DNA from 3 places in the Clostridium lapidicellarium genome. Region 2 is predicted to be linked to each of the others. Evidence: riboswitches for the same ligand, from Rfam matches in the RefSeq annotation. Region 2 holds a riboswitch; each other region holds the start of a gene.
What was found. Region 2 has a riboswitch for glycine ahead of AB8S09_RS08300 (ACT domain-containing protein). Riboswitches for the same ligand answer to the same signal wherever they lie in the genome.
Positions count from the first base shown of each region.

Region 1: linked by a shared signal. The riboswitch ahead of AB8S09_RS09090 (GrdX family protein) and the one ahead of AB8S09_RS08300 (ACT domain-containing protein) in region 2 are both predicted to bind glycine.
Region 3: linked by a shared signal. The riboswitch ahead of gcvT (glycine cleavage system aminomethyltransferase GcvT) and the one ahead of AB8S09_RS08300 (ACT domain-containing protein) in region 2 are both predicted to bind glycine.

Region 1 is NZ_JBGFFE010000011.1:62,067-72,783, forward strand. It holds gene AB8S09_RS09045 (nitroreductase family protein) at 56-655, shown strand; gene larE (ATP-dependent sacrificial sulfur transferase LarE) at 706-1,539, opposite strand; gene AB8S09_RS09055 (ATP-binding protein) at 1,668-3,035, shown strand; gene AB8S09_RS09060 (DUF2156 domain-containing protein) at 3,111-4,025, opposite strand; gene AB8S09_RS09065 (GNAT family N-acetyltransferase) at 4,065-4,637, opposite strand; gene AB8S09_RS09070 (asparaginase) at 4,916-5,929, shown strand; gene AB8S09_RS09075 (methyl-accepting chemotaxis protein) at 6,007-6,834, opposite strand; gene AB8S09_RS09080 (Crp/Fnr family transcriptional regulator) at 7,408-8,085, opposite strand; gene AB8S09_RS09085 (ATP-binding protein) at 8,197-8,787, shown strand; glycine riboswitch at 8,906-9,061, shown strand; glycine riboswitch at 9,064-9,120, shown strand; gene AB8S09_RS09090 (GrdX family protein) at 9,153-9,563, shown strand; gene trxB (thioredoxin-disulfide reductase) at 9,635-10,555, shown strand; gene AB8S09_RS09100 (thioredoxin family protein) at 10,582-10,717, shown strand, end outside.
Region 2 is NZ_JBGFFE010000010.1:1,373-12,089, forward strand. It holds gene AB8S09_RS08265 (SH3 domain-containing protein) at 198-1,403, shown strand; gene AB8S09_RS08270 (hypothetical protein) at 1,456-1,791, opposite strand; gene AB8S09_RS08275 (SdpI family protein) at 1,821-2,195, opposite strand; gene AB8S09_RS08280 (response regulator transcription factor) at 2,265-3,101, opposite strand; gene ymfI (elongation factor P 5-aminopentanone reductase) at 3,246-3,989, opposite strand; gene tpx (thiol peroxidase) at 4,164-4,658, shown strand; gene AB8S09_RS08295 (AEC family transporter) at 4,729-5,673, opposite strand; glycine riboswitch at 5,887-5,976, shown strand; gene AB8S09_RS08300 (ACT domain-containing protein) at 6,101-6,370, shown strand; gene AB8S09_RS08305 (PFL family protein) at 6,388-7,746, shown strand; gene AB8S09_RS08310 (HD-GYP domain-containing protein) at 7,851-8,909, shown strand; gene AB8S09_RS08315 (methyl-accepting chemotaxis protein) at 8,933-10,717, opposite strand, start outside.
Region 3 is NZ_JBGFFE010000025.1:24,218-34,934, reverse strand. It holds gene gcvPB (aminomethyl-transferring glycine dehydrogenase subunit GcvPB) at 1-578, opposite strand, end outside; gene gcvPA (aminomethyl-transferring glycine dehydrogenase subunit GcvPA) at 583-1,905, opposite strand; gene gcvH (glycine cleavage system protein GcvH) at 1,910-2,293, opposite strand; gene gcvT (glycine cleavage system aminomethyltransferase GcvT) at 2,311-3,417, opposite strand; glycine riboswitch at 3,474-3,568, opposite strand; gene AB8S09_RS13495 (nitrogenase component 1) at 3,747-5,084, opposite strand; gene AB8S09_RS13490 (nitrogenase component 1) at 5,068-6,549, opposite strand; gene AB8S09_RS13485 (MetQ/NlpA family ABC transporter substrate-binding protein) at 6,565-7,398, opposite strand; gene AB8S09_RS13480 (methionine ABC transporter permease) at 7,423-8,091, opposite strand; gene AB8S09_RS13475 (methionine ABC transporter ATP-binding protein) at 8,088-8,867, opposite strand; gene nifH (nitrogenase iron protein) at 9,009-9,845, opposite strand; gene AB8S09_RS13465 (nitrogenase component 1) at 9,923-10,717, opposite strand, start outside.

The sequences.
Region 1 (10,717 bases), on a different contig from region 2:
AATAGTGTATAATCTATATTAATAGATAGTGATTATTTGATTGGAGGTATATAATATGAGCAAGGATTTTTATGAGGCAGTAAGGGATAGAAGGACTATATATGGTATAGATAAAGAAAAAATTGTTCCTGAGGATAGAATAATAAAAATGGTCCAGGGAGCAGTGAAAAATGCACCTTCTGCTTTTAATTCACAGAGTGCGAGGGTAGTGGTGCTTTTTGGAAAGAATCATGATAAATTGTGGGATATTACAGAAGCGGAGCTTAAAAAAATAGTTCCTGCTGAAAATTTTTCAAAGACGGCGGAAAAAATTGATTCTTTCAGAAGAGGTTATGGCTCTGTTTTGTTCTTTGAGGATCAGGATGTTGTATCGGAACTTCAGAAAAAGTTTCCTACTTACAAGGATAAATTTCCAATATGGTCCCAGCAGGGCTCTGGGATACTTCAGTTTATAATATGGACTTCATTGGAAATAGAGGGCTTAGGTGTTTCCCTCCAGCATTACAACCCGCTTATAGATAAAGAAGTGAGAAAGACCTATAAGATACCTGACAATTGGGAATTGATTGCACAGCTTCCCTTTGGAAAACCTATTTCAGGAGCAGGGGAAAAGGAGATTATGCCCCTGGAGGATAGGATAAAGATTTTTAAATAGCAAGCTTAAAAATTCAAATGGAGATTTTCGACTGATGCCGAAAATCTCCATTATTTGATGTGTGCGTCTTGAATTTTATATTTTTTTTGGAGTACTGCATTCATACTCCCTGTCCTATAGCCCAGAAGATCTAAGGTGACATAAATAAATCCCAATTTTTTCAGCTTGTTTCCTACCTTGTCCATTACAGCTAAATTAAAGAATTTATTTCTTTCTTCTGGAGCAACTTCAATTCTCGCAATTTCTCCATGGTACCTAACTCTAACTTGTCTAAAACCCAGATCCAGCAAAAACTGTTCAGCGTCTTCTACCATCTTTAACTTCCTGCTGTTTATTTCGTTTCCATAGGGAAATCTTGAAGACAAACATGCAAAAGAGGGTTTGTTCCAAGTTGGAAGACCCATATTCCTGGAATATGTCCTTATTTCCTTTTTAGTAAGTTCAGCTTCTTTCAGCGGACTTATGATTCCAAGTTCCCTGGCAGCTTTCATTCCAGGTCTGTAATCGCCTATATCGTCGAAATTTGCGCCATCCAGAATGTATTTTATGTTATTTTTTTGTGCTACTTTTTTGAGCTTTGAATACAATTCCTTCTTACAATAATAACATCTGTTCACTGGATTTTGTGAGTATCCCTTGATTTTAAGTTCCTCTGATTCTATGATTATATGTTTTACTCCCATGGATTTTGCGTATTTTTCAGCTTCCCTCAATTCCCTTTTGGGGTATGTGGAAGAAGACGCAGTTACGGCAATAACGTTGTCTTTGAGAACATCATGGGCAACTTTCAGTAAAAATGTGCTGTCGACACCTCCTGAAAATGCTATCAATACGCTTTCAAGCGATTTGAGATTATCTTCTAATGTTTCTAATTTTGTACTCATAATTTGACCTCTGTATCTTTAATGATTTTTTACACATTTATTATAACATAAGATTATAGCGGAAAGGATGTTTTTTAATGTTTGATATGTTAAAATAAATTACAAATATTATTTTTGGGGGCTATTTTATGAAAGATGTAAATAATGTAAATTTTGAGGAAAATCTTGATGCAGGAACTGTAAGATTAGCTTTGGATTCCATTTCCATTTACAGAGATTTACTTGAAGACAAGGTAATTTCCAGTTTGAGAAAGCTCGTGAATTATATTGACAATGGGGAAATCAATATAGATTCTACCGCCAACTTGTACAATGCTTTTTTCTTTAAGCTGGTGAGGAGCGGGTATTTTTCGCTGAAAGACTACATCGTCGACAAGATACTCTTCAGTGAAAACCCCTTTTCACTTGAAGCTGAAAAAAAGGTTCATTTGGGAAAAGTTGATATTGTTAAACAGGCGGCAGCAGTTGATTTGAAAAAATTTCAGATTGTTTCCAGTTTAAATTCCCAAGATATAAAAAACAGGTTATCAAGGTATTTTAGCGGGAATGTATACGGGAAAATAATTTCAGAATTTCCTCAATGGGAGACAAAAGATGATTTTAAAGAGAAAAATTACCCTGAGTACATGAGAAAAATAGAAGAAGTCCTTCACTGCAGTGATGATTGGGGAAAGTGCATTGATGATCTCGAGAGATTCCACAATGTCTATGGATGCGGTATATTTGCAAGATACAGAGCTTTTATCTGGGAACGTACTGGAAAAGTTGGTGGATATTTTAAAGGCATTGAAAATCCAGATCCTGTCGAATTTTCAGATCTTGTCGGCTATGAGAAGGAGCATGAGATTGTTGAAAAAAACACGGTGCAATTTTTAAATGGGTTTCCTGCCAATAATGTATTGATTTATGGCGACAGGGGTACAGGCAAATCCTCTACAGTTAAAGCCATTCTCAACAAGTATTATGGCAGGGGGCTTCGTATGGTTGAACTTCCCAAAGCAGATCTGGAAGATTTTCCGGAGATAATAGGAAAATTAAAGGGCAGGGCTCAAAAATTTATTATTTTTGTAGATGATCTGGTATTTTCGGATAATGAAGAGAGTTATACTGCACTTAAGTCAATGCTGGAGGGTGGATTTGAAAATAAATCTTCAAATGTATTGATATATGCCACTTCAAACAGAAGACATCTTGTGAAAGAATATTTTAGTGAGAGAAAAGGATCATCTTATTCTGATTCTGATGAAGAAATTCACGGGGAAGACAGCGTACAGGAAAAGCTTTCCCTGGCAGACAGATTTGGAATAAACGTAGTGTTTACTTCCCCGGACAAAACGGGCTATTTGCAGATTGTAGACGGCATTGCCAGAAAAAGAAAATTAAATATCGACAGGAAAAAGCTTCATATTGAGGCACTCAAATGGGAACGCTGGTATAACGGGCGCTCTGCAAGAACCGCAAGACAATTTGTAGACTGGATGGAAGGATGCCAGTAAGTAATAGCAAAGGACAGCTGGGTTCAAATAATAATTGAATCCTAAATCTGTCCTTTTACACAGTTTCATGTATATTTAATCGGGAACAGCGATATCAGGAATATCTACACAGTATTTTTCCCCCATCTTTACAGGATGATAGGATTTCTTGGCTTTTCTGAGACCGGGTATTCCCAAATCCTGTTCCCTGTTGATGTATTTAACATCAGACAGGTAATTTTCAACGAAGGTCTTGTTTACGAAAGCATATGAACCTCTTGTGGAGGAAGAAGCTTTTTCTATATGTATGATTCCCGTGTTGTCATTCATACGTTCGCCAATTGTAAAAGCAACTATTTTACTTTCCACATATACTGCCATAGCTTTCAGATTCAAAAATTTCATATTTTCTGTAATTTCGTCGATTCCCATTAATTCATATTCCAGATATTTATTTCCCCCGTTTTTTTCTCTATACCAGTTTTCAGCAGCAGTCTTGATATCTGATTTAACACCTGGTTCAAAAAAATCTTTGGCCTCGTAAGCATAGTTTTTTATAAAATAATTATAATGGTTTTTTTTGGCATGCAGTTTTTTGCCGGATAGAGAGATTAATTTTTCACTTGTGTAGATGTAGTCAAAATTATCAATGTCCTCTTTTATATCCATGCTGCTTCCATAAATTTCCTTCAAATCTTCTAAAAATGTATTTTCCGCATCTTCAAATAAATAAGCCATATTGTGTTCTCTTTTATATTTGACAAGTTCCTCTACTATGGCTTTTAAATTTTGTCTGATGTATCCTATTGGCTGCATAAAGTGATAATTCCCGTTGAAGTCAGCTTTTTTTATAATGAGAGCATCCTGGTAGACAGTGTATCTGATATCACAGGCCTTTCTCCATATTATGAGATTGGTGAATGAATATTCACTGGTGCTGAAATTGTAGCTGCCAAGATATTTATCAAAAATTGATTTATCCTCTAAAGTAATAGGTTCAAATTTAAGCATAAAAATTTTACAGTTCAATAAGTAGAAATTATAATTCTACTATTTACTGATAGTACCTCCTTTTATATTAGTTTCCCATTCGGATCTCAGTATACCGTAAAGATACATATCATATCTGATCCCGTCTCTGTATATAAATTGCCTGTAGGTTCCCTCTTTTTTAAATCCAAGTTTTTCATAAAGTCCTATGGCAGGTTTATTGTAGGATATGACAGTAAGTTGTATTCTGTGGAGATTTAATTCCTCAAATCCAAATTCCATAGTTAGATATAGGGATTCACTTCCTACTCCGCAGCCCCGGTACTTTTTCTCGCCAATGCCTATATATACTGTGGCAGTGCCGTTGTTCCACAGTATATTTTCAAAACCTGTTATTCCAATTATTTTTTCATCTTCCGTGTAATTTATTGCAAATATGCATTTATCCGAGGATCTCCTCGTATCATTTACTGCAGAACTTAATTCCTGCGCATTTTTTGGAAAAGCAGGTATCATGTCAAAATTTCTTAGAAAATATATATCATTGTACCATTTTTCTAAAGAAGGCAGGTGGGTATCTTTAAAGGAAGTGAGTGTTATTTTAGAACCTTTCAGTAGATCTTTAACCAAAATGTATATCACCTCTTGTATTTTGTAATGAATATGAAATATTTAAGTAAAAAATTAGAATTAAAGGATAATACTTTTTTATACATAATCATTATAACCTAATTTGTAAATTGTGTAAAACCGGTTGATATTAATCTTTTGTATATTATAATATATTTTTGACTATTATAGTATAGAAATAAGTATAACTTTGATAATATGTGAAATTTTTTTTGAATTAAAAGAAAAGAGGAATTAAAGTAGAATATTTAGGTATAACTTAAATTAATGGAGGAGTTTTTATGTCGGAAATAGTTGTGAAAGTTACAAGAGGATCTTTAATTGAAAGTGTCCATAGGGCTGATATAGCAGTGGTGAATAGTAATGGAAACCTTATATATAGTTTGGGAAATTCATATAAAGTAACTTATATGCGTTCTGCGGCAAAACCGCTGCAGACTTTGGAGATAATATTGTCAGGGGCGGCAGACAAGTTTTCATTTACGGATGAGGAAATATCTATAATGTGCGGTTCACATCAAGGGGAAGAATTTCATAGAAAAACTGTAGAAGGCATATTGAAAAAATTGGGCCTTAATGTTGATAACCTTCTGTGTGGTTCTACATTGCCGTCAAACAGGGAATATTCCCAAAGACTTCTGTGGAATCATGCAAAGTTAAATCCGACTTACACTGACTGTTCGGGTAAACATGCCGGCATACTCTCTGTATGTGTATTAAAAGGATATGATCTGGAGGACTATAATTCACCGGAACATCCCGTACAAAGGGAAATTAAAAAGATAATATCTGAAGTGTGCTCCATAAGGGAAAAGGATATAATTATAGGAACAGACGGGTGTACCGTGCCCGTTTTTGGAATGCCCTTATATAATATGGCGCTGGGTTATTCAAGGATTGCAAGCGGAAACGGACTGCCACAGGATTATAATAAGGCGGCGGACAGAATATTTAAAGCTATGAACAATGCCCCGGAAATGGTGGCAGGTACTGACAGATTTTGCACCGACCTCATAAAAAATACCCATGGTAAGCTTATCGGGAAATATGGCGCAGAAGGTGTATACTGTGTCGGAGTCAGAGGCAGTGGTTTGGGAATGGCAATCAAGATAGAAGATGGTAATGTTGACAGGGCGTTATGGCCAACCGTTGTTAAATGTCTGGAAGATCTGAATGTATTGGATCAGACTGAAAGCAAATCACTTGGTAAATATAGAAATCGACAAAATCTAAACAATGTAGGGGAAAAAATAGGCGACATATTCCCGGATTTTAACTTGAAAAAAAATCTTTAGAGCTTTCTAAATCAAAAAGTACAGAGTAAAATATTTAATCCTAAATAATTATTGGACTCTGTACTTTATATTGAAATTTATTCCGATAATTTCCTTAGCTTGTCTGTTAATGTACTTAAATTTTGTATTGAAGCATCTAGATTCTGTATTTCAGATAATTGGTTTTTAAAATTATCTACTGCGGATGAAATTCCCTGAGAAGTATTGCTCACGGATTTTTTTATTTCAGTTAAAGTTGAGTTTATTTCATTTATGGAGTTACTGCTTGAGTTGGATAATTTTCTTATTTCCTTTGCAACGACTGAAAATCCTTTTCCCTGTTCTCCTGCCCTGGAAGCTTCTATAGCTGCGTTTAAACCGAGTAAATTGGTTTCAGAAGCTATATTTTTTATAAAATTCAAGACTTCATCTGTATTTTCCGATTTACTCAAAGCATATTTTACCTCATCTAATATTTTTTTACTGGATTTGACAGTGTTTTCTATTCCGGAAGACAGCATATTCGAAGCATGTGAGATATTTTCTATGGATTCTGACAGAATTTTAGATGCTTCATTGAATTCATAATGTCTCTTCAGGCTTTTTACGAGAACTATACTTCCTATTATTTTATTTTCCTCTTTTACTGGTATTCCTATGGCTTTTATTTCAACTCCAAAAGTTTCTTTTGGAATTATAGAAGAATATACTTTTCTCGCTTTTATGCATTCATAGGCGGCTCCCTTCGGCCTCAGCGGATCGCCTGCTTTTGCATTCATTTTTATATTTTCGCTGTTTACGACTTTAATGAAATGGGTGGTAGTTGACATAGTGAAGGCGATTTCATCGTCGAAAAAATACTGCATGTAGGGCATTAAGGTATTGAATGCCTGTTGTATTTTGTTTTCAATTTTCATTTCTTCCATAAATGGTTCCCCCAATTTTAGTAATAATGTTGTTTATAGTTATACAATAGCACAAATGGAAGTATTTTTTAATTATTTTAGAAAATAAAAGTCACATTTGTCATTGTAATTAATATTATAAAAGTATAGAACACATGATGAAAAAAAAGAGTACCTAATAATATAATTTATTAAAGATGATAAGGAGGGATCTTTATGTCACGTAGAAGTTGTGGTAGACGAGGAAGCGGAAAAGAGATACTGGTTATAATAATAATTCTAATATTGTGTTGTGGTATTGATTGCGGCGATGTTGGAAGAAAATGCTAGATAAAAACTGCTGAATTATACCTTGGTTTTTGAAATAAAGAAACAGAAGATAAAAAATTAAGGTAACTTAAAAATTATATAATATAATTTAAAGATAATAAGGGGGGGTCTTTATATGTCACACAGATGTTGTAGTGGTGGTAGAAGCGGAAGCAGTGCAATAATAATAATAATTATATTATTGTTATTATGTGGTGGATGTGGAAGAGGAATATGCTAAGTAGTAAGTAGAAGGGAGACGATTTTCGTTTCCCTTTTTTTACTTCAAAGAAGCAGGTCTTCCAGAGAGTCTATATCTTTTATAAATATGAGGTTTTTGTTAAAATCTATTAGATTGTCTTTTTTCATGTTTATGAGCTCTCTTGAAAGAGACGGCCTTGGAATTCCCAGCTGATCCGCCATTTCCTTTCTGGTACAGTTTAAATATATTTTTAAATTTTTCTGCTGATGGTATTCTTCCAATATGTAAGAAGAAATTTTCTGACGTATGGTTTCATAGGATATATTTTTGAGCTTTTTATTCAACATGAGTATTTTATCGGATAAAAGAGACATAAAGTTTTTTAAAAACATGGGGAAAATATTACATAGTTTTAATATGTCTTCTTTGGATATAAACATTACAGAAGTACTGCTCGATGCAGTTATAGTGGCCGGATAGGTATTTCTGTTGGAGAATATTATAACTTCCCCGAATATATCGCTTTCCCTTAAGATACCTAAAGTTATGACTTTCCCCGAAGAAAATGTCTTCTGTACCTCTACATTTCCGTCTATGACTATTCCTATTTTTGAACAATCCGATTCTTCAATTGCTATTACCTCTCCCTTTGAATATTTTCTGGGAGTATATTCTATCTTTGCAAGCAATTTTTCAATATCGTTTTCTGAAAAGTTTTTCATCAATATGCAGTTGCTCAATACGTCATATATATTTTTCATATTTTCCTCCGCTTTGATATATAAAAATATTATTTTACAGTAACATAGGATACGGATTGTATGATTTTATTTTATTATAATATAGGCATAAAAACAAGGGAGGAATTTATGATGAAGAGAAAGATCGTCAATATAGATAGAGAAAAATGTGATGGATGCGGTTTGTGTGTAAATGCCTGTCATGAAGGTGCCATAGAATTGGTGGGTGGTAAAGCACGGCTTAAAGGTGATGAATACTGTGATGGCCTTGGAGACTGCCTTCCGGAGTGTCCTAGAGGTGCAATAGATATAATTGAGAGGGAAAGCAGAAATTATAAAGGAAATGTATCGGAACTCGGACAATGGCCGGTTCAGCTGAAGCTTGTAAATCCCAGGGCTCCCTATTTGAAAAATGCAGAACTTTTAATAGCGGCAGATTGTACGTCTTATGCTTATGGAAATTTCCACAGAGATTTTATAAAGGGTCATATTGTTTTAATAGGATGTCCAAAGCTGGATGATATAGATTATTATGAGGAGAAGTTTACCGATATCATAAAAAACAATAATTTGAAAAGCATAACTGTAGTGAGGATGGAGGTACCCTGCTGTGGCGGAATTGTAAATGCGGTTAAAAATTCAATGCTGAATTCTGGAATGATGGTTCCCTATAGGGAAGTTGTAATATCTATTGAAGGAAATATTATAGAAGATAAAAATTAATATGATAATTTTATGGGATGTATCAAAAAATGAAATATGGAATGTCGTTGAGAAATGTGGAAAAGTGTTCTGATGTAATATATAATAAAAGTAGAAAAGTTAATATTATAAATTTTGGATGAATTTTTCGGGAGATTAAGTGGAAAATTAATTTTGAAAACCACTTAGCTGCAGACTTTTGTTCTACAGCATCCTTGAATGGATAGCCGAAGGGGTAAGTGTTATTTCTCTTAGATAATATGAATCTCTCAGGTCAAAGGACCGAAAAAGGACAAAACTCTGGAAAGTTTTTGTCACCGAAGGAGTAAATCTCTCAGGTAAAAAGGACAGGGTAAAAGAGAATTCTTTTATCGTGTCCTTATTTTATGTTTAACAGGAAAAATTTGAAAGGAAAAAATGATATGGTAGAACCCATAATGGTAATTACTAATAATCCAACATGCAGGGAAAAGCTGTCAGACAGATATGAAATTGATTTCATAGACGGCAGTGCCATGGATGTATTAAAAAAAGCTAGAGATTACATACATAAAAATCACAGGCTGCTTACTCATCCACTTGTAAGTGGTGTGAAGCCCAATGAGGTCCCGTATAGGACTGTCATAATATCTAAAACAACTGAGAATACTGTAGATGTGGAGTCTTTAAATTATATAGAGATGGGAATTCATACTACTCAAAAATTTTTAAGGGATTATGGTGTTTCACATTGGAGTAAAAAAGTGCTGGATGACTTTTCAGTAGTAGATTATGATTTGATCAGATATAATCTTTGATAATTTATGTGTGAGCAGGGACATGAATATAAAGAACTGTTTATATTTTAACAATATTAGGAGGTATGAGTATGGAACATTTATACGATTGTATAATAATTGGCGGAGGGCCAGCTGGTCTGTCGGCAGGTCTCTATGCAGCAAGATCCAAGATGGATACTTTGTTGATAGAGAGGGCGAAATATGGTGGGCAGATAACTACCACGGATGAACTTGATAATTATCCGGGTTCCATTGAAAATTGTACGGGAGCCAGTTTAAGCGAGAGAATGAAAAAGCAGGCTTTGGACTTTGGAGTGAAGTTTGCAAAAGATGAGATAGTAGATTTGGATATTGATGGTGCAATCAAGGTATTGAAGAGCAAGAAGGAAACCTATAGGGCCAGGACAATAATAATTGCCACAGGTGCAAATCCAAGACTTTCAGGCTTCAATAATGAAAGGAAATTGAGAGGAAGAGGAATTTCCTACTGTGCAACTTGCGACGCCGATTTCTTTACAGACCTGGATGTAGCGGTAGTAGGCGGTGGAGATTCAGCTATCACCGAAGCAATTTATCTTACAAAATTTGCTAGCAGTGTTACGGTTATACACAGGAGAGATGCCTTGAGGGCAACAAAATCACTGCAGGAAAGGGCCTTTAACAATCCCAAAATAAAGTTTATATGGAATTCTATTGTAGTAGGGGCTGTAGGGGACGAAATACTCGAGGGATTGATCTTAAAGAATAAAATTACAGGTGAAAACAGGAAGTTGAAGGTAGATGGATGTTTTGTGTTTGTGGGATATGAGCCCATATCACAGCTTTTCAAGGGAAAGTTAACTATGGATGATAGAAACTATATAATAACGGATGAAGATATGAAAACAAACATTTCCGGAGTATTTGCCGCAGGCGATGTGAGGGAAAAATCTCTGAGACAGGTTGTAACTGCAGCAGCAGATGGTGCTATAGCAGCAACTACTGCAGAAAGTTATATAGAAGAAAAATAAAAAAATTGGAATAGGAGGAATTTACAATGCTTGAATTGACAAAACAGAATTTTGACGAGGAGGTTCTGAATTATACTGATAAGCCGGTATTTGTGGACTTCTGGGGAGACAAATGTGAAATGTGCAAGCAGCTTATGCCTGGAGTACATGGCCTGGAAGATA
Region 2 (10,717 bases):
ATAAATTATAATCTAAATCTATTGTTTCTAATTATAGCAGGTTCTCTCTTTATGTCAACAAGGAATTTTAAATTTATGGAATTATATGGAATTATGCCGAAATATATAGTATAATTAACCTAAATTATTTCCAATTCTCTACGATAATATATTGATTTGAAATTTCAGGTTAATCTATAACCTCAGGAGGACACAGTATGAACAGGTACAAGAAACTAGTCTTTGCTTTTTTTGTCTCTGCAGCTCTTATGAACAGTAGAAATATGATAAATACCGTACACGCAGATAGTATTTTACCAAATATTCAAAGCAGTGCCTACACTGCAGTTGGAAACATATTTGCCAAATGCGGATACAGGGGACAGTGCACTTGGTTTACATACGGTAGAGTTCTTGAAAAGCTCGGAATTGCACTACCTTCAGAATTCTACGGAAATGCAGTGGAATGGTGGTATGCCAATGCAAGAGACAATGTATACCCCTACGGTTATGAGCCCAGGGCAAATTCTATAGTAGTGTGGGGCGGCGGACCTATCGGCTACGGACATGTAGGTTTCGTAGAAAAAGTAGAAGGCGATACCGTATATTTTAATGAAGGTAATTTCAGCATAAGAGGAAATTACGATGGAAACGTGAAAACCCTTTCAAAAGAGGCCATAAAAAACCGCGGCAATTTATATCTAAAGGGGTACATATACGTTGGAAATGGGAGACAGTCAGTCCCTGCTTCTTCCCCGGGCAGCGGCCCTGATGAAGATACAGATACCCACAAAACTGGATTTGTAAATATTTCCAGTAATAATTCCTGTTTGAACATAAGAAATGGTGCAGGTACATCTTTTGGAATACTGGGGAGTCTAAAAAAAGGACAATCTATTGAAATAGTCGGTTCCGTCGGAAGCTGGTATAAGATAAAGTTGAATTCATCATATGGTTATGTAGCTTCCACCTACATAAGTACAGATGAAAACAGCAGTACTCCAACCTCCAACTCGAAAACGGGTTATATCAAACTTCAAAACAGCTCTTCCTATTTGAATTTAAGATCAGCACCCCAAGGCCCCATAATAGGATCCCTGTCAAACGGAACACAGGTAACCGTTCTGGGAAGTTCAGGAAGCTGGTGCAAGATCACTGCAGGAAATAAAACCGGTTATATCTATTCCAGCTATATGAGCTTTTCACAGCCAGCACCTGTACCGGCAAATTCCAAAACCGGTACTGTAATTTTGAAAAATAGATCTTCTGTATTGAATTTAAGAAATAATCCATGGACAGGGCGTGTACTCGCAGCTCTTCCCTATGGGAGTAAAGTTACGATTTTAAGTACTGACGGGCGCTGGTACAAAGTACAGGCTGGATCTGTAACAGGTTATGTACATTCTGACTATATAAGGGTGTAAAATTCAAATATCAAAAAAGCCAGCCTGGAAAATACAGACTGGCTTAGACTAGTTAGTATTGAATACCTTTAATATCCTCCAAATTTTTCACTTCCAGATTGTCTATTAATTCATAAGGTGAATTCTGACCCAACAAACTGGAAACATTGCAGAACCATTCAAGTGGTTTAATATACTTTACATCTCTGGATACCAAAAAATAAAAATCCGGATGGGTATTGGATCTGGTCTTATTACTCATAAATAAATTATGTTTCTGTATACCTGTAAGAAAAGGTTCTATTTTAGACTTAGTTTCATATAAAGTACATTTTATGACAAAAGCATCCACTGTTTTATCATAATTCTCAAAATATTTGCAATCCTTCCAGACTGCTATAACTTCCATGATTATCCCCCTTTTAAATCACATACTTGTCAATCATCTGCATTATTTCGTTTCAGATTATTAGTTCTATGAATTCTTTTACCGTTTTCATCAAAGATCTTTTTCATATGTTTCTCTGTAGTAAATACCGTACACATCAGAACAGGTATAAAACCTATCAATGGTACTAAATAACCCTTGCCGTGCAGAAAATAATGACCTATTTCGCCTAAAATAAGAAGAATAATTCCTGCCAACACGTACTGATTAGTAGAATATCTGTTTGCTTCATTCCATGTATCCTGATTTTTCATAGAAATATCAGTGCGATATCCATACCATGAATTGATTTTTTTAGGTCTAACCATTTTGGGTATAACGCCAAAAGCCAAGGTTACCAGGCCAAATACCAGTGAATATATCATATACTCAGCTCCCCTTAAAACTTAATATCCATTACTTTAATAATAAAACAATTCTTTTAAAAAGCCAACCTATTTCCCATTTAATTTGTCTTTCATATTAGATGTAAGTTTATCCAGCAGCTGAGGTTTATCCTTTCCATCATCAGGGAAAACCACATAACTGCATTCAAGGTGATATTCACTGTATTTTTCATCCACAGATCTTATTCTATTATATATTTCATTTATCTTATTCATGATAAAACGCACTCTTCCCCTCTGACATCGGGGTAATACACCTACCAGTGTAGAAAACCCATATTTTTCAAACAAATCCGGTGTTTTAAAAAGAACTCTTAATTTTTCATAGAGAGAGTCCACTAATATCAGATAATTATCTTTTACTTCTATTTTTTCGTCCATTTCCGTAAAATATTTTTTTATCAAGCTGATCATTATAATTGAAAGTTTCGTATGTTCAGCTTTAGCTTTCACAATCTGTCTTGTTATATACTGCTGGAAGTTCAAATATATTATTTCACCTTGTTCATCCTTATTTTTACTGGATTTTATAAGCTTATTAACCCTTTCAATCAGCATTTTATTATTAAAAGGTTTTAATATATATTCTGATGTTCCCTCTTTTATACATTTTATGAATGCATTTCTCGTATTCATTTTTGTAAGTATCATTATTGGAATATTTAGATTTCTAGCTTTTATCTTTCTAATTACTTCAAAACCATCTTCATTGCTAAGTCCAACTTCCAATATTATTAAATTTATTTCATCTTTATTGTCATGAAGTTTATTAAAAAAATCAAAAGAAGTGCCTGCCTCATATACGCCAATTCCCTTTCTCTCCAGAATCTCCTTTACTCTATATCTCATATAAGCCATATCATCCAATACAATAACTTTATCCATAATTATCATCCTATTTTCCATAGTAATATTTTAGACTATTCCTTTCCGCATTTGAAAAATGAAATTTTCAATGTCATATATTTTGTTATCGTCCAATTTAAGACTTACTTTAAAAAAATATACAGTTGAAAACCATGTTTTTTGCTAGGACATCCCACCATCTACAGTTATAATCTGACTTGTCATGTAAGAAGAAGAACCTCCTGCCAAAAAACATACTACTTTTGCAACTTCATCACTATTTCCAAACTTGCCCATGGGAATTTCTTCTTTTAAAATTTCTCTATCTTCAGCTTTTAAACAGGCATTCATCTGTGTATCTATTACACCTGGCGCTACGGCATTTACTCTGATATTAGAAGGTGCCATCTCCTTTCCAAGAGATCTGGTAAAAATATTTATGGCACCTTTTGTGGCAGAATAAATTGATTCACAGGAAGCACCGACATTTCCCCACATGGATGAAATATTTATTATAGATCCGCTTTTTCTTGAAATCATATGCTTTAACACACAATGTGTACAATTCAACATTCCTTTAAAATTGACATCTATTATGGAATCCCACTGTTTTTGCTGCATATCTACAAACAGACCTATATGACATATACCTGCATTATTTACCAGTACATCTATTTTGCCCATTTTGCCTATGGCATCTCTCACTATTTTCTCCGCATCCTCATACAAGCTAACGTCGCCCTGAACTACAATTCCAGTAGAACCAGCTTCTCTTACCATTTCCAGAGTTTTATATGCCCCTTTTTCATCTCTATTATAATTTATTACCACAGCGGCACCACATTTTGCAATATTTACAGCAATACTTCTCCCTATACCTCTGGATGCACCAGTAATTACAACAATTTTTCCTCCCAAATCTTCCATATAAATTTCCTCCTTTTAGAATCAAACCTGCATTACTTCAAGAAACATTATACATTAACTCTACATAATGGCAAAATAAAATTATAGTAAATTTGCATATTCTGCACATTTATGCTATTATAATTATAATAAATAATAATTCTCAATTAATATAATTTATTTGGAGGGATATATATGAATTTAACATTTCAGGGAAAAAGCGTAAGACTCTCTGGCAGTCCTCTTAAAGTTGGCGATGCTGTGCCAAATTTTACTGTTATAAACAATGCAATGGATACAGTTTCTTTAAAAGACACAAACGGTGTTAGAATATTTTTAACAGTACCTTCTATAGACACACCGGTTTGTGATCTGGAGACCAGAACTTTTAACGAAAAAACATCAGAAATTCCAGGCGTGACTGTATATACAGTATCCATGGATCTGCCCTTCGCCCAGAGCCGCTGGTGTGCAGCTAATGGAATAAAAAATGTAATTACAGTATCGGATTTTAAAGATAGGACATTTGGTAAAAATTTTGGAACATACATGGAGGATTTAGGTCTGTTGGCCAGAACTGCCTTTGTAGTTAACAGCACAAACAAAATCACCTATGTAGAATATGTACCTGAAGTTACAAATCAGCCAAACTTCGATGCCATATTAAATGCCGCTAAAAAAGCAAAATAAAGTGAATATACAGTACAAAAGATTCCTGGATCCCAAAGGTTCAAGAATCTTTTTTTTAACTTAATCTGAACTATATAAATATCATGAATATTGGAATAACAACTATACAAGCAAGTGTAGTGATAACAGTCACAATGCTGGCATATTTGTAATCTGCACCATAACCTTTTGCTACAATACTTGTATTGGTCATTGCAGGCATAATGGATTGGATAATAAATACTTTCCCCATCAGCGGCGGTACATGGATAAAATGAAGCAGCAGCATAACCAAAACAGGTGAAAGAGCAAATCGGGCAGCAAGCAAAATCAACAGTTCCCTATCAAATTTCAGTTCGGAAAATTTAACCGAACTCAGTACCAATCCAATGAAGATTAAAGCAAAAGGTGTCGTTGGAAATCCCAGATAGTTTAAAGTATCCATTACAAAATTCGGCAGATTTATTTTTAGGATGATTAGCAGAATCCCAACCATAAACCCCAGCAATGCAGGTGTTAGGATTTTTTTGGCTGTCGCTTTTGAAAAAAAAGAAACATTCTTGGCTAAATTTCCATCACGACTGATTTCATAATTTCCGATTGTCCAAAAATATGTTGTATTAACTATATAATAAATCAATACATAGGGTACACTTTTTTGTCCAAACAATTCCAAGTTAATTGGAAGTCCAACAAAAAATGTATTAGAGCAAAAAAATATAGATCTAAAGATTCCTTTATGTCTCCTTGGAACTTTGAGCAAATTGCTGATTAAAACAGACAGTATATACATGCTTCCCATGGAGATAAGTGGAACTAAAATTCCACTTATCAGAGAAAAAAACTTACTGCGGTCAAAATTGCCAACTAGATTCCAAATCATATAACAGGGAAGTGCAATATTCAGCAAATATTTAGTTATCGCACTTCCAAATTTATCATCTATCCACTTTGCACGTGACATAAAATAACCAACCATTATCATTACAATGATCGGAATGATGCTTTCTAAAGATGTAAAAAAAGTAAGTAGCATATTATAAACTCCAGATTCTCAAAATAATTTTATATTAAAATATCAACGTCTATTTTACTCTAAATACACACAACATTCAATTTATAATAAAGTTAATCTTAAGGTAAAATTATCACAACATCAATTTGAATTATAATAAAAAACATGTTATAATCACTTTAATAATTTAACAGGCTGGATGAAGCTGGCGGAATATATCCATAGACCGTTAGCTGACAAGCCTCTGGAGAGACTCGTAAAGAGCGCCGAAGGGGAAAACTGTCTACAGTGAAACTCTCAGGTAAAGAGGACAGAGGATTTTATCCAAAATAGTAAATTTCTAATTATTTGCTGTTTTAATTCCTTGTTTACCAGAGATTAAATTTAATTTAATCTCTTTTTTGTTTCTTAAATAATTATCAATATTGAAGGGAGATGAATTCAACAGATGAAGGCATTCATAACTGTAATCGGAAAAGACAAAGTTGGTATTATCTACAAAATAACTTCTGTGTTGTTTGAAAACAATATAAATATTCTAGACATCAATCAAACTCTGATAGAAAATTATTTTACCATGATAATGCTGGTAGATTTAAGCAAAATGAAAACAGATTTTACAAGCATAAAAAATATACTTGAAAATAAGGCAAGAGAAATGGGTGTTGATATCAAGATTCAAAGAGAAGACATATTTACTTCTATGCAAGAAATCTAAACTGGAGTGTGAACAATATGATAAATACCAAAAACATAATGGAAACAATAAATATGATAGATAAGGAAAATCTCGATATAAGGACAATCACAATGGGCATATCCCTCATGGATTGTATAGACAGCGACGGGAAGAAAGCCAGAATAAAAATATACGACAAAATAACCAGATGTGCTGAAAACCTGGTTAAAACTGCGGAACAAATCGAAACGGAATATGGAATACCAATAATACATAAAAGAGTATCCGTATCCCCCATTTCACTTGTGGCTCAATCAACCTCCGACAAAGACTATGTAAAATTTGCACAGACTCTAGACAAAACTACAAAAACCCTCGGTATAGATTTTATCGGAGGATTCACAACACTTGTCCATAAGGGTTATTCAAAGGGAGATAGAATACTCATAGAATCCATACCTGAAGCACTGGCATCCACCAATAAGGTCTGCTCTTCGGTGAATGTTGCAACTACAAAAGCCGGAATAAATATGGATGCAGTAAAGGATATGGGGAGGATAGTGAAAAAAACTGCTTATCTCACCAGAGAAGACGACAGCATAGGATGCGCCAAATTGGTGGTATTTTCAAATGCTGTAGAAGACAATCCTTTTATGGCTGGGGCATTTCATGGAATTGGAGAAGCTGATACCATAATAAATGTAGGCGTAAGTGGTCCCGGCGTGGTAAAATCTGCATTGGAGAAAGTAAAGGGGGAAAATTTCGGCACAGTAACTGAAACTATAAAAAAAACTGCTTTTAAAATAACCAGAATGGGACAATTAGTGGCTGATGAGGCTTCAAAAAGATTGAAAGTACCCTTTGGAATAGTTGACCTGTCATTGGCACCTACACCTGCAGTAGGAGACAGTGTAGCGAGAATTCTCGAAGAAATGGGATTGGAAAGCTGTGGATGTCCAGGTACAACGGCAGCACTTGCACTTTTAAACGACTCAGTTAAAAAAGGTGGTATAATGGCTGCATCACAAGTTGGAGGTCTAAGCGGTGCTTTCATACCGGTAAGTGAAGATGAGGGAATGATAAATGCAGTAAATGCAGGTTCTCTCAATTTGGAAAAGCTGGAGGCCATGACATGTGTATGTTCCGTTGGACTTGACATGATAGGCATACCGGGAAATACACCGGAATCAACCATATCTGCCATAATTGCAGATGAAGCTGCCATAGGAATGATAAACTGTAAAACAACTGCAACAAGGTTAATACCAGTTTATAATAAATCCGTAGGAGAAGAGGCAAATTTTGGTGGTCTCCTTGGAAAAGCTCCCATAATGCCTGTAAGCAAATTTTCCAGTAAACTTTTTATAAATAGGGGCGGCAGAATTCCGGCACCAATTCACAGCTTTAAAAACTAAAATGCCTAATTTGGCCTCAAACATATTTAGAATTATAAAATTAATACGATAAATTGTTATATTACTATATATTTCTAAATCAACAATATATGAGGTGAAACAATATGGCATGGGAAAAGAAACTTATTCCAGTTACCGAACTAAAGCCTGGAATGATGTCTTCAGAAGATGTAATTTTTGAAGATAAAATGTTATTGTCAAAAAATAATATCGTTACAAAACCTACTATAGATAAATTGAAACAAAATTACCTTGTGGATAAAATAGAAGTTTATGTAAAAAATGATTCTGATAGTCCATTAATTATTAAAACAAATACAATACAAAAAATAGAAAATGATTTTAACGAATTTTCTCTAAGTTTAAAACGTATATTCAACAACATATCTAAATTAAAAGTTCCTGAAATGAATGAAATAAGGATTTTTTCAAAAAAAATACAGGAGGAATTTAAGTCCACGGGAATAGTTATCAGAAATATTGTGTTTTACGGCAGTGGAAATGACACCATATACAGACACAGTATAAATGTATCTGCTATAAGTTTCATATTGGGAAAATGGTTGAATTTCAGCCAGCGAGAATTAAATTTATTGACCTATTCAGCAATATTGCATGACTTTGGCAAAACCAAAATCAGCAAAGATATAATAAACAAAACCGGTGCTCTCACTCCAAAAGAATATAAAATTTTTAAAAATCACCCTATTATAGGTTATAAATTCATAAAAAGCATTCCATACTTAGATCCCTCTGTAGGCTACGGGGTACTGATGCACCACGAGAAAATCGATGGATCTGGATATCCATTAGGTATAACTGGAGATAAAATACATGCATTTGCTAAAATAATAGCCATTGCAGATTTATTTGATGCTGTGAACTCTTCAAAATATCATAAAAAAGTAAGGGGTCCTTTTGAAGCCCTGAGGATAATTCAGGAACAGAGCTTGGAAAAACTTGATTGTAAATACTGCAGTGTATTTTTAAATCACATAATAAATTATTTCATGGGAGAAAATGTGCTATTAAACAACGGGAAAAAATGCAAGGTAATTCAAGTCCAGATAAATGATCTTACAAATCCGCTGCTCCTAAGCGAAGATAATTTCCTGGATTTAAGAAAAGAAAAAGATCTGTATGTGGAAAAGTTGATCATATGATCAACTTTTCCCCTTTTTTAAAGTCAAATCTTAAATTTTTGAATGATTACATTGAGCTTTTGAGCTGAATCCGACTGCTCTCTAGCAGTTTTATCAACTTGTATCATTTCCTGTGCGGCATCACTTATAATATCCTGAATTTGGTTGGTGCTTTCAGAAGACTTCTGTGCAATACCGGCCATGCCGCTTACCGCTTTAGTAACTTCATTTGTTGTGTTTTTAATATCTTCCGTCATAGAGGTCAGATGACTTAGAGAATCGGATGTAAATTGGGAATCCTTGTAATATCTTTCTCCTGTACTCATATAATTATCAAGCTGCAAATTCACATTTTCATCAATAAATCTTAAAGTCTGATGACTGGCGTCAGAGAGATTTTTAAAAGCTTCTTGAACTTTTTCCACTACATCTTGAATAGTAGAAACAGTTTCTGAAGACTGTTCGGCCAACTTCCTAACTTCTTCCGCAACCACTGCAAATCCCTTTCCATGCTCTCCTGCTCTCGCAGCTTCAATGGCCGCATTTAACGCCAAAAGATTGGTCTGTTCTGCAATATTCGCTATTATATCTGCCATTTCCTTTATCTTTGAAACTACTTTTCCATCCTCTATGGCTTTAAGTATATTCTTCTCTTCATCTTTATAAATGGATTTGCATTCTTCTATAGCCTCTTGGGCACTTTTTTGGACAGAAAGGGCATTTTCTTTGGAATTGTTTGCATTTTCATTCACATTCATAGCTTGATTGGATAACTGATTTATATTCGAATCTATCTCTTCCACTGATGCAGTGACTTCCTGGGCTGAGGCCGTTGTTTCCTGCGAACCGTTTACTATGTCGCTTATGGATTCATTTATATTCTGAAATTTGGATGTCATTTCCTGAACTGTAGCAGAGAGCTCCTGACTGGAAGCACTCATATTTTCAGAATTTTCAACTATGGTTTTAACTAGAGACTTTACATTCTTCTGGGCTGTATTGAGGGAAAGAGCTGTATCTGCAAATTCATCCCTTCTCTTCATATTTATAGGAGTACTAAAATCACATTTAGACAACCTTCTGGCAAACTGTTGTATCTGTGCCAGAGGTCCTGTAGCATATTTCGCAACAGCTATACCGCATATAACAGCTACTGCTATCATAACCAGCAAAACAATGACAGCTGTAGTCAAATTATAATTTAATGCCTGGGCATAATCGCTTTTAGGGCTGACGGCCACAACTGTCCACCCTGTTTCCTTCGATCTATTAAATCCAGCTATTTTCGATTCCTTTCCCCGTCCGTACTTTATATTGCCCTGTTTTTCACCTAAGACGGACTGTCCGGAAGGAATTTCTGATTTTATATTTTTCATTATCTTGCTCCTGTCAGAATCTGCAATGATTGTACCTTCCCGTGAAATCAAAATGGCGTACCCGCTTTTCCCCACCTTAGTGGCAGTCAATCTATTCCTCAATGTGGACAAATCAACATCAAAAGCCACGGCACCCTTTCTTCCGTCATCAAGGTGTACTGCTTTGGCAAGAGTTATTACGATTTTACCTGTAAGAGCATCTTTATATGGTCCGCTGACATATATGCCGCCATTGGAAGCCAAAGCCTTCTTGTACCATTCTCTTGATGTCGGATCAAAATTTTCAGGTATTTTTACAGATTCGGGATACACTGTCATCTGCTTTGATTCATCACCCAGATAAGATTGTAATATGTCATTATTGCTTCGTGTTATACTTCCCAATGCATTCAATAGACTTTCCCTGTTCTGGGAAAGTACATCTCTATTGAATGATAACGATTCCAAATCATG
Region 3 (10,717 bases), on a different contig from region 2:
TCATCAGACTTGACTTCCACTACATCAAAGCCTGCACAGGCAGCCGAAGCAGGATTGGTTCCATGGGCCGAACCAGGTACAATTATTTTCTTTCTCTTAAAATCCCCCCTTTTTTCATGATAGGCCTTTATTATCATAAGTCCCGAAATTTCACCGTGGGCTCCTGCCGCAGGCTGCAGCGATACGGAATCAAATCCCATTATCTCGGAAAGTTTTCCACTCAACTCATACATGAGCCTCAAAGCGCCCTGGACCGTTTTCTCGGGCTGATAGGGATGAAGTCCGGTAAATCCATCCAAATTTGCCATATCTTCATTGATCTTGGGGTTGTATTTCATGGTACAGGAGCCAAGAGGATAAAATCCGGTATCCACACCAAAATTTTTATTTGAAAGCCGTATAAAATGTCTCACAACATCCACTTCGCTCACTTCAGGAAGCTTCAGCTCTTCTTTTTCTATGAACTTTTCAGGAACAAGCTTGGAAATATCCTCCTCAGGTACATCACACTGCGGAAGAGAATAAGCTCTCCTTCCCTTTTTAGAAAGTTCAAAAATAAGTTTGTTGTATTCACCAATCATACTACATCGCCTCCAATACAGAAACCAATTTATCTATTTCGGATTTTGTCCTCTTTTCAGTAACACACAATATCATGGAATTTTCTCCCACTTCATATCCCCCCAATATATTGTGCTGAAGCAGCTTCTCATTCACTTTTCTCACTGGAACTTCAGATCGGATCAGAAATTCGTTAAAAAACGGCCTGTTGAACACCGGTTTATACTTTCCGCTTTCAGTAAGTTTTTTAAAGGCATAATGAACTTTCTGTATATTCTGGCAGGCAACCTCCCTGATTCCTTCTTTGCCAAGTGTAACCAAATATATCAGGGCAGCCAGTGCGTTTAAAGCTTCATTAGAACATATATTCGAAGAGGCTTTTTCTCTTCTTATATGCTGTTCTCTTGCCTGAAGTGTAAGCACAAAACCTCTTTTACCTTCCCTGTCCGTTGTTTCTCCTACAATTCTGCCGGGAATTTTCCTGAGATATTTCTTTCTTGCAGTTAAAAATCCAAAATATGGTCCGCCATAATTCATCCTGCTTCCAAGGGGCTGCCCTTCACCCACAGCTATATCTGCACCGCACTCGCCGGGATTTTTCAGTATACCGAGGGAAATGGGACTGCAATATACTATCAAAAGTGATCTGTTCTTATGGATATACTTTTCCATATCTTCAAGTTCCTCTATTATTCCAAAAAAATTTGGTGTCTGGACTATAACTGCCGCAGTATCTCCATCCAGCTCGGCCTTAAGTCTGTCTATATCTGTAACTCCACATGTTTCGTCTATTTCCACAAGCTCCAAATCTTTAAATCTCAAATAGGTCTCAAGCACTTTTCTGGCTTCCGGATTAACGGTCTTAGATACAATTATCTTTTTTCGTCTCACGATATTTGCAGCCATCTGTGCAGCTTCAACACAGGCCGTGGCTCCATCATACATGGATGCATTGGAAACATCCATCCCTGTCAAATCAGCCATAACAGTCTGATATTCAAATATACTCTGTAGGGTACCCTGGCTTATCTCAGCCTGATAAGGAGTATATGCAGTATAAAATTCAGATCTCGATATTATGTGTCTCACTATGGAAGGTATATAATGATCATAAGCTCCTGCACCTAGAAAACAGGTTAATTCACTACAGCTCCTATTCAATTTCGCAATATCGTCAATATAGGACTTCACTTCAAGTTCGGACATTCCATCATTAATATCCAATTTTCTTTTCAGACGTATGCTCTCAGGTATGTCAGAAAATAAGTCATCTATTTTATTTATTCCTATTTTTTTCAACATAATTTGTCTGTCTTCATCCGTCAGCGGCAAATAAGGATGCATAATATCACTCTCCATCACATAAATTTTTATAATTTTTTGAATCCAAGAGTTCGCTAAGTTGTGAATTATCTGACATTTCAATGCAAATTATCCAGTTTTCATAGGGATCCTGGTTTACATATTCAGGATTATCCACAAGTCCCTCATTTACTTTAATCACCCTGCCCGATACAGGCATATACAGATCTGAAGCTGCTTTTACAGATTCCACCGCTCCAAAGACTTCACCCTTCTCAAATTCTGAATCCACCTCGGGCAAATCAACAAATACAATATCGCCTAAAGAATCCTGGGCAAAATCAGTTATGCCCACATAAGCTTTATTCCCATCATCTGCCTTTATCCATTCGTGATCCTTCGTATAAAATGCTCCCTCTAAAGTTTTCATCTACAACTTCCTCCCCATCATTTTTTATAATTTTTTTTATAAAATCTTTTATTTACAACTTCCGCTTTAAGAAACCTGCCTCTTATTTTTACAAAAATCTCAGTTCCAAGTCTGGAATAACTCGAGTTTACAAGAGCAAGTCCCAAATTCTTCTTTAGTGACGGGGATCTGTATCCCGTAGTCACTTCACCTATCTTCCTATCTTCTTTAAAGACCTCATATCCCTTTCTTGGAATACCCCTGTCTATCATTTCAAATCCAATTATCTTCCTTTTAAGCCCCTCTTTTTTCTGCTTTAAAAGGGAAATCTTCCCTATGAAATCTTTTTTGTCCAGTTTTACAAAAAATCCCAGTCCGGCTTCAAGAGGAGTAATGAATTCAGAAAGTTCATTGCCATAGAGAGGGAGATTCACTTCAAACCTCAGTGTATCTCTTGCACCTAGTCCCACTGGTTTTATGCCCTCTTTCCTTCCGGCTTCAAGTATATTGTTCCACAGATATTCTGCATTTTCAGTACTGGAATAAATTTCAAACCCATCTTCTCCCGTATATCCTGTTCTGGATATCATGCATTTTCTCCCGCAGACCGATACATCCCTCCTGCAAAAGAAAAACTTAATTTCCTCCAAATTCACATCGGTGAGTTTTTGAAGTATGTTTTGGGCTTCAGGTCCCTGAAGTGCCAGCTGTATAATGGAAGAAGATATATTTGCAATTTTCACATCAAAACCATCACAATTTTCAAGCATCCAGTTGATATCCTTTTCAATGTTTGCAGCATTTATGACCAAGAAGAAATGTCCTCCATCAAATCTGTATACTATAATATCATCTACAACTCCGCCATTTTGATAACACATGGGGCTGTACATCACCTGATTGTCCTCAAGCACAGATGCATCATTTGTAATCAAATTCTGTACAAATTTCAGGGCATCTTTTCCCCTTATATCAGCTTCACCCATATGCGAAACATCAAATAAACCAGCTTTTTCCCTGACCGCATTGTGTTCGGGTATTATGCCCTCAAATTGTACCGGCATAGACCATCCTGCAAAATCTATCATCTTTGCACCATATTTTTTATAGGAATCAAACAGTGCAGTTTTCTTTAATTTCTCCACAGCAAACCCTCCTGATCATATTTTTAGATAGCAAAAAAGACATGAAAACAAACTGTTCACATGTCCCTGTTCATTTACCTGAGAGTTTCGATGCAAAACATCTTTCACCTTCGGTACTGCTTTAAAATGCAGATTTTCCAGAGCTTTGTCCCATGACGTTATATTATACCTGAAAGTTTCTGATATAGTTGTGAAAATATATCATTGCTCCTTCGGTTAACATACGTTGTTATCTCACGCCACAATCATCCAAACCAACTTTTATACTACTACATTAATAATACATCCTAAAGCAAATTATTTCAATAAAATATTTCCAATTGAGTATATTATTTATAGGTATTCAATATACTGCTGTATATATCCTCCATCAGGGTCAATCCGCCGCTGTATCCGACGTAACTCCTGTTCAGCACCAGCCTGTGCAGAACTGGAATAGATATATTTATCCAAAATCCATTCAGCTCAGAAGCTATATCCCTGTCCCAGGAACTTCCCAATATAAGAGGCCTGTAATTTTCAAGGGGATATTTTCTCAGGCTTTCATGAATTTTACCTCCGTCTATTTCAAATATAACCTTTGAAGAAAAAGTATCCGACAGGTGGACAAATTCCTGTTTTATGCCATGTCTATATTTTTCAGGAGTGTCATCCGTTATATACTGCTGTCCCGGGACAATTCCAAGTTCATTCACCAGAAATTTGCTTATTCCCAGCGCATAAAAAGAATCCGTTATATTAAAAAACCTATCTGCCATATCATATCTAAATTCTATGAAAAAGTCCAAGGACCTCTCAATATAATAATAAAATCTCTTTTCCTCCTTTTCTATAAATTCTTCAACTCTTTTCCTGTCCAGTTGTGCAAATTCTGCAACAGTTCTCAAAAATTTGCCGGTTTCCTTTGCCCCTATTGGCAGTATTGGATAGTGCAGGTATGGAGTCCCATACTTCTTTTCCAGATGCTTTGCAATATTCAGCCCCACCCAGGGTGAAAGCACCAGATTAAACTGGGCGTCGGGAATTGTCTTCCACTCATTCACCCCTTTCGACTCCGTACCAAAAAGTATATTTACTTTAAGGCCTATTCCCTGAAGCAGCTTTTTTATTCCCAGCAAATTGCCGGTCCAGAAGGAATCTTGATAGGGAAGCACAGACCAAACATTTACAAGACCTCTCTTCACTTTTACTCTCTTTTCCCCTATAAATTGATCTATGATGGCTTCAACCACCATCTCGTGCCCTTTAAAATTACTCCCCCTGAATCCACCTGTCTCGGCGCAGACTATCGGAATACCCCTATCTCTATATTCACTTACTATTTCTTCCACATCATCCCCTATTATGTCCGCAGTGCACCCTGTCAAAACCACTAACAGATCAGCTTTTAAAACTTTCAAAGCTCCATCTATAACCTGTCTCAATCTTTTTTCTCCCCCAAATACAACTTCCCTTTCAGTTGTATTTGTACAGGGAACAGAGCTCCCGCCTGAATATCCTATACCCTGGTATCCCGAGGCGACACTCAGTCCGTCATAAAGCTTGATTCCGCAGCCAGGACCGGAGTGTATTATTGGAATAGCTTTTTTGATGGCCAATACAGACTGTTCCGCTCCCAATGCACAATAATGCCTGGGCTGCTCAACTATATCAGTCGTTTTTGCCATTACATCCACCTCCTAGAAAAGTACAGGGATCCTGCTTCAACCACCAATCGGTATAGGGAAGCTCACAGTGACAGGCAATATTTTTTACAAATTCTTTAGTGGCAAGAACATCAATTATTTTATTGCCATAATTTATAAGTCCCCCGTATCCAAGTCCAAACTGCTCATCCCCCATTAAAAATGTAGGTATTCCAAGCTTTGGTCCCCAGGAAGACATCCCACCGTGTCTGGCTACCAGCAGGTCGGGTTTCAACCTATTGAGTATATTTACCAGTTCAAAGGGCTGCTTGTTGCACACATCATAATTTTCAATGTCGCCATAATTTCTCACTACATGTCCCAAGCTGTCACTTTCGGGATTTCTGTCGTCATAACACGGATCGTGGTGAAATATGGCTGCCCCCACCACTTCCATGTGAAGATCTCTTAAAAGAGCTATGAGACTGTGACCATGGGCTGCCCCAGCAGTTACATACACTCTTTTGCCCTCGAGTTTTTCCCTGAGCCTTTCAAGCTTTGGGGCAATCCTGTGCTTCTCCGATTTTATGAGTTCCTCCACTTCACTTTCCCTGCCGACAGCTTTTCCAAGCTCCCTAAACCACATATCAGTTCCAGTTATCCCATATGGAGGCGGCGACTTGACTTCAGCCACCCCATATTCCTGTTCGAGTCCAGCAGCCAGATATGTCCCCAAGGTAGGACATACCTGCACTGTAGCAGCAGATTCAGATATTCTCTCCAATTTTTCTATATTTGAAAAAGGGACGATGTAATTGGGCTTCAGCCCTATTCGGCCAAATAAATCCGTAAATATATCACTCCCCCAAAAATTAATTACATTTACAACGTCACTTTTCTTTTCAACGGGGGGCTTAACAATTTTCCTCAAAATAGCATGATAAGCAGCATCAAAACCCGTCGTCCAAATTCTTGATCTAAACCCCTCACAGGACACATATGCCACAGGTATGCCCAATTCTTCCTGTAATTTGTCAGTCACGCCTTCCACGTCATCTCCAATAATTCCGGAAGCGCAGGATGCAGTTACAAAAATTGCCTTGGGATTGAACCTTTTATATGCTTCACGCACAGTCTTTTCCAATTTGAAAACTCCGCCGTAAATCATATCTTTTTCCTGCAGATTGGTATTTAGCAATCTGGCATTTTTCAGCGGCATATTTCTTCTCCTCTGTCCCACCCTGTTTGTAAAATTATAATCTTGGAAATCGGCACAGCACCCTATTGGAGCATGATTTATTACCACTGCATCTTGTATCATAGCCAGCTGACAAAGTGCATTTCCCGAGCTGCACCCGAGGCATTGGCTAAAACTTCTTCTTCTGTCGCATAATTTGCCTTTTTTATAGCTATCGCACAATTCTCCGGCAGTTCCGGCAAAACCCGTAATTGAACCCAGCCTGGATTCCCTTACCTCCACTTCCGGGGATTTTATATCAATACCCAATACTACACCTCCTCTTTAAAAAGCTGGCACTACTGCAACTCCATACTTTTTCTTTATAAAATTCTTGACATCTTCTGAATTGAGAGCTTTTACTACTGCTTTTATTTCTTTTCTATTTTCATCGCCCTTCCTCACAACAATTATATTTGCATAAGGTGATTTACTGCCCTCCCTGAACAGTGCTTTATTGGGATCCATCTTAGCTTCAAGTACAAGATTCGTATTTATTACAGCACCGTCCACATCTTTTAATACCCTGGGAAGTTGAGCCGCATCCACTTCCTCGAATTGCAGATTTTTAGTATTTTTGGCAATATCCGAAGGCGTTGCACTGTAATTGGCTATCCCTGATTTCAATTTGATAAGCCCCTCTGTCTCAAGAAGTGCCAGTGCCCTGTATTCATTGGATGAATTGTTAGGTATGGCGATTTTGGCACCATTTTTAATATCATTTTTACTTTTGATTTTATCGGAATAAAAACCCATTGGTTCAACATGGACTTTTCCAGCCACAGCAAAATTATATCCCTTTTCCTTGGCTACGGATTTCAGATAAGGCAAATGCTGAAAATAATTTGCATCTATTTGTTTTTCCTGCAGGGCGGGGTTAAGCTGGTCCTCGTCATCCAGCACCACGACATCTAAATTAATGCCCTCCTTTGCCAGCATAGGTTTTACATGATTTAATATTTCCGCATGGGGCACCGCTGCCGCCCCTATCTTTACTGTAGTATTTTTGTTCTTGCCGCTTCCGCCGTCCGTACTGCCAGAACTATTCCCGCAGCCCGGAAGCAGTCCAATCACTACAGTCAATGCCAGTACCAGCAACATCACACTTTTCTTTTTCACATCGATTCATCTCCTTTAAAACATTCAATCAAATTTATATCTCTTTTTATTTATATATCTGGAAATATGATCTCCAGAAAACTGTATAAGCTGTACCAGACAAATCAGCAGCACAACAGTAGCTATCATAATATCTTTGCGAAATCTTTCATAACCAAAACGTATTGCCAGGCTTCCGAGACCTCCCGCTCCTATTGCACCGGCTACGGCAGTAAATTCAATAATGGATATGATTGAAATCGTAATCCCCCTTACAAGGGAAGGCAGTGCTTCTGGTATCAAAACTTTTAATATTATCTGAAAAGGCTTTGCACCAACAGCCAAAGCCGCCTCAATTTTTCCCCACTGTACTTCTTCTATAGAAGTTTCAATAATTCTGGCTAAAAAAGGTGCTATCCCTATGGATATTGGAACAATAGCCGCTTTCATCCCAAGTGTAGTCCCAACAATCAACCTGGCCAGAGGCAGCAAAACTACAATTAATATTATTGAGGGAAGGGATCTTATTGCATTTACCACAGCTGCCAGAACCTTATTCAATTTTTCATGTTCCAGAATATGTCCTTTCTTAGTAACCACCAATATGATTCCAAGCGGCATACCTATAAGAAGCGCTATGAAACCTGATATAGCCACCATCTCTATTGTTTCCGACAGTCCCTTTAGGATCAGCATTTTAAAATCTTCGGTCATATTACCTCACCTCCAGGACAGTGGGAATTTATGCTGAGGTTTCTCATTATTTTTACAAATTTCTTGGCAGTATCGCTTTTGGGATTTAAAAATATTGAATCAGTACTTCCCACTTCTACGATTTTTCCCTCTTCAATTACAGCCATGTTGTTGCAAATGTATTTAACGACATCCAGCTCATGGGTTATAAGAAGAATGGTCAAATTGAGTTTTTTATTTATGTCCCTTAAAAGTTCCAGTATGGAATAGGTAGTCTGCGGATCAAGAGCAGAAGTGGCCTCATCACTCAAAAGCACATCCGGTTTATTGGCAAGAGCCCGGGCTATACCAACTCTCTGTTTCTGGCCGCCGCTCAATTGGGCAGGATAAGAATCAACTTTATCATTTAAATCCACCAAATCCAGTATTTCACCTACCCTATTTTTTATTTTTTCTTTGGAATAGCCCGATATTTCCAATGGAAAAGCCACATTTTCATATACAGTCATGGAATCGAACAAATTAAAATCTTGAAATATTATTCCTATTTTTTTTCTGGCTTCTCTAAGTTCGTCTTTATTCATATCCGTTATATTTTTGTCTCCAATTACAACAGTTCCTGAAGTCGGCTCCTCGAGTCTGTTAAGGCAGCGTATCATAGTAGATTTACCAGCCCCGCTGAACCCTATTATTCCAAAAATATCACCTTTTTCAACTTCCAGATTTATATCTTTCAACACTTGAATATCTCCCTTGGGAGTACTGAAAGTCTTGCTCAAATTTCTTATACTTATCATGATAGTCAGCTTTCCTCCCTTCTTCTAAGATTTTCAACAGACAATAAATACTATAATAACAAAAAAGAGACCGGATTTTATTCTGCAATCAAATAAAATCTGGTCTCCAGTTTTTCTGGTCAACCTTTATACAACAAAATATCAAACAGCACTGAGATTCTTATCCGTAAGACCATGTTTTAAAAATATTTCTTCCAGTCTCTTTTGAGACATAGGCTTCGGTATTACAAATTTTTTGTTTTCCTCTATTGCCTTTGCAAGAGATCTGTATTCATTTGCCTGATTTGAGTCAGGATCAAATTGTATTACAGTCTGCTTGTGAATTTCAGCCTTCTGCACCACATTGTCCCTGGGAACAAAATAAATAAGCTGAGTGCCCAGTTCTTTGGCAAATGCCTCCAGCAGTTCCCTTTCATTGTCCACTTTTCTGCTGTTGCATATTATTCCGCCCAGTCTCACACCACCTCTGTTGGCATATCTTTTAATACCTTTTGATATATTGTTAGCTGCATAGAGAGCCATCATTTCGCCGCTGGCTACAATATATATTTCCTTCGCCTTTCCTTCACGGATGGGCATGGCAAAGCCCCCGCACACCACATCACCCAGCACATCGTAAAAAACATAATCCAAATCATCGGTATATGCACCCAGCCTCTCCAGCATGTTTATAGAAGTTATAATACCTCTGCCTGCACACCCTACACCCGGTTCTGGTCCGCCTGATTCAACGCATCTTATGCCATTGAATCCTTTTTTCATTATATAATCTAAATCTACATCCTCTCCTTCTTCCCTCAACGTATCCAAAACCGTCCTCTGTGCCAGTCCACCCAAAAGCAGCCTGGTTGAATCTGCCTTTGGATCGCATCCTACCACCATGACATTTTTGCCAATTTCAGATAGCCCCACTGTAAGATTTTGCGTAGTTGTAGATTTTCCTATGCCGCCTTTTCCATAAATAGCTATTTGCCTCATTATATCATTCCTCCATATTCTTGTCTTTTTTATTTTAAATTTTTTACAGCTGCTAAAGCAGCAATTTATAGCAAAAATTACGCGCTTGCACTCACTATGGTCGTGTATATTTTTTCAATTAGGGTAAGTGCTCCTCTGTATCCTATATATGATTTAGATAAAACAACTTCATAGGATGCAGGGAATCCCACTTCAACTATAAATCCCTTCAACTCCTTGGCCAGATCCCTTTCCCAGGTTGTTCCAAAGATAATAGGGGGCTTGTGCCCGAAATCAGTATTTCTTATTTTTTCATGGATAACATAGCTGTCTTCCTCGAATTCCACATCTGTAGAAACATCATCCGCTATGTGTCTATATTCATTTCTAATGGCCGCTCTGTATTTTTCAGGTGGATTTTCAGTTATAATCTGACTGGCAGGTATGAGACCAAGCTGATTTACTAAAAATTTCGTAAGTGCCAGGTTATACGCGCTGTCGCCTATAACGGCAAATTTTGCCGGAAGCCCCCACCAGTACTCCGCATAGAAATCAGAAAAATCCTCCAAATATTCATAGTATTTTTTCTCTTCATTTTTTATAAAGTTATCAGCTTTTTCCTTATCAATTCCCGCAAAATCAACTACTTTCCTCAAAAAACTGCTGGTTTCCTTTGCTCCTATTGGAATTGTGGGGATATGCAGATATGGCTGACCATATTTTTCTTTAAGGTGTTCTGCGGTTTTAAGTCCCAGCCATGGAGACAAAACCAAGTTAAACTGGGCCTTTTTTATACTTTTCCACTCGTCTACTCCCCCGGACTCATGTCCAAACAAGATGTTCACCTTAAGTCCCACACCTTCCAATATTCTCTTTATTTCAACTAGATCTCC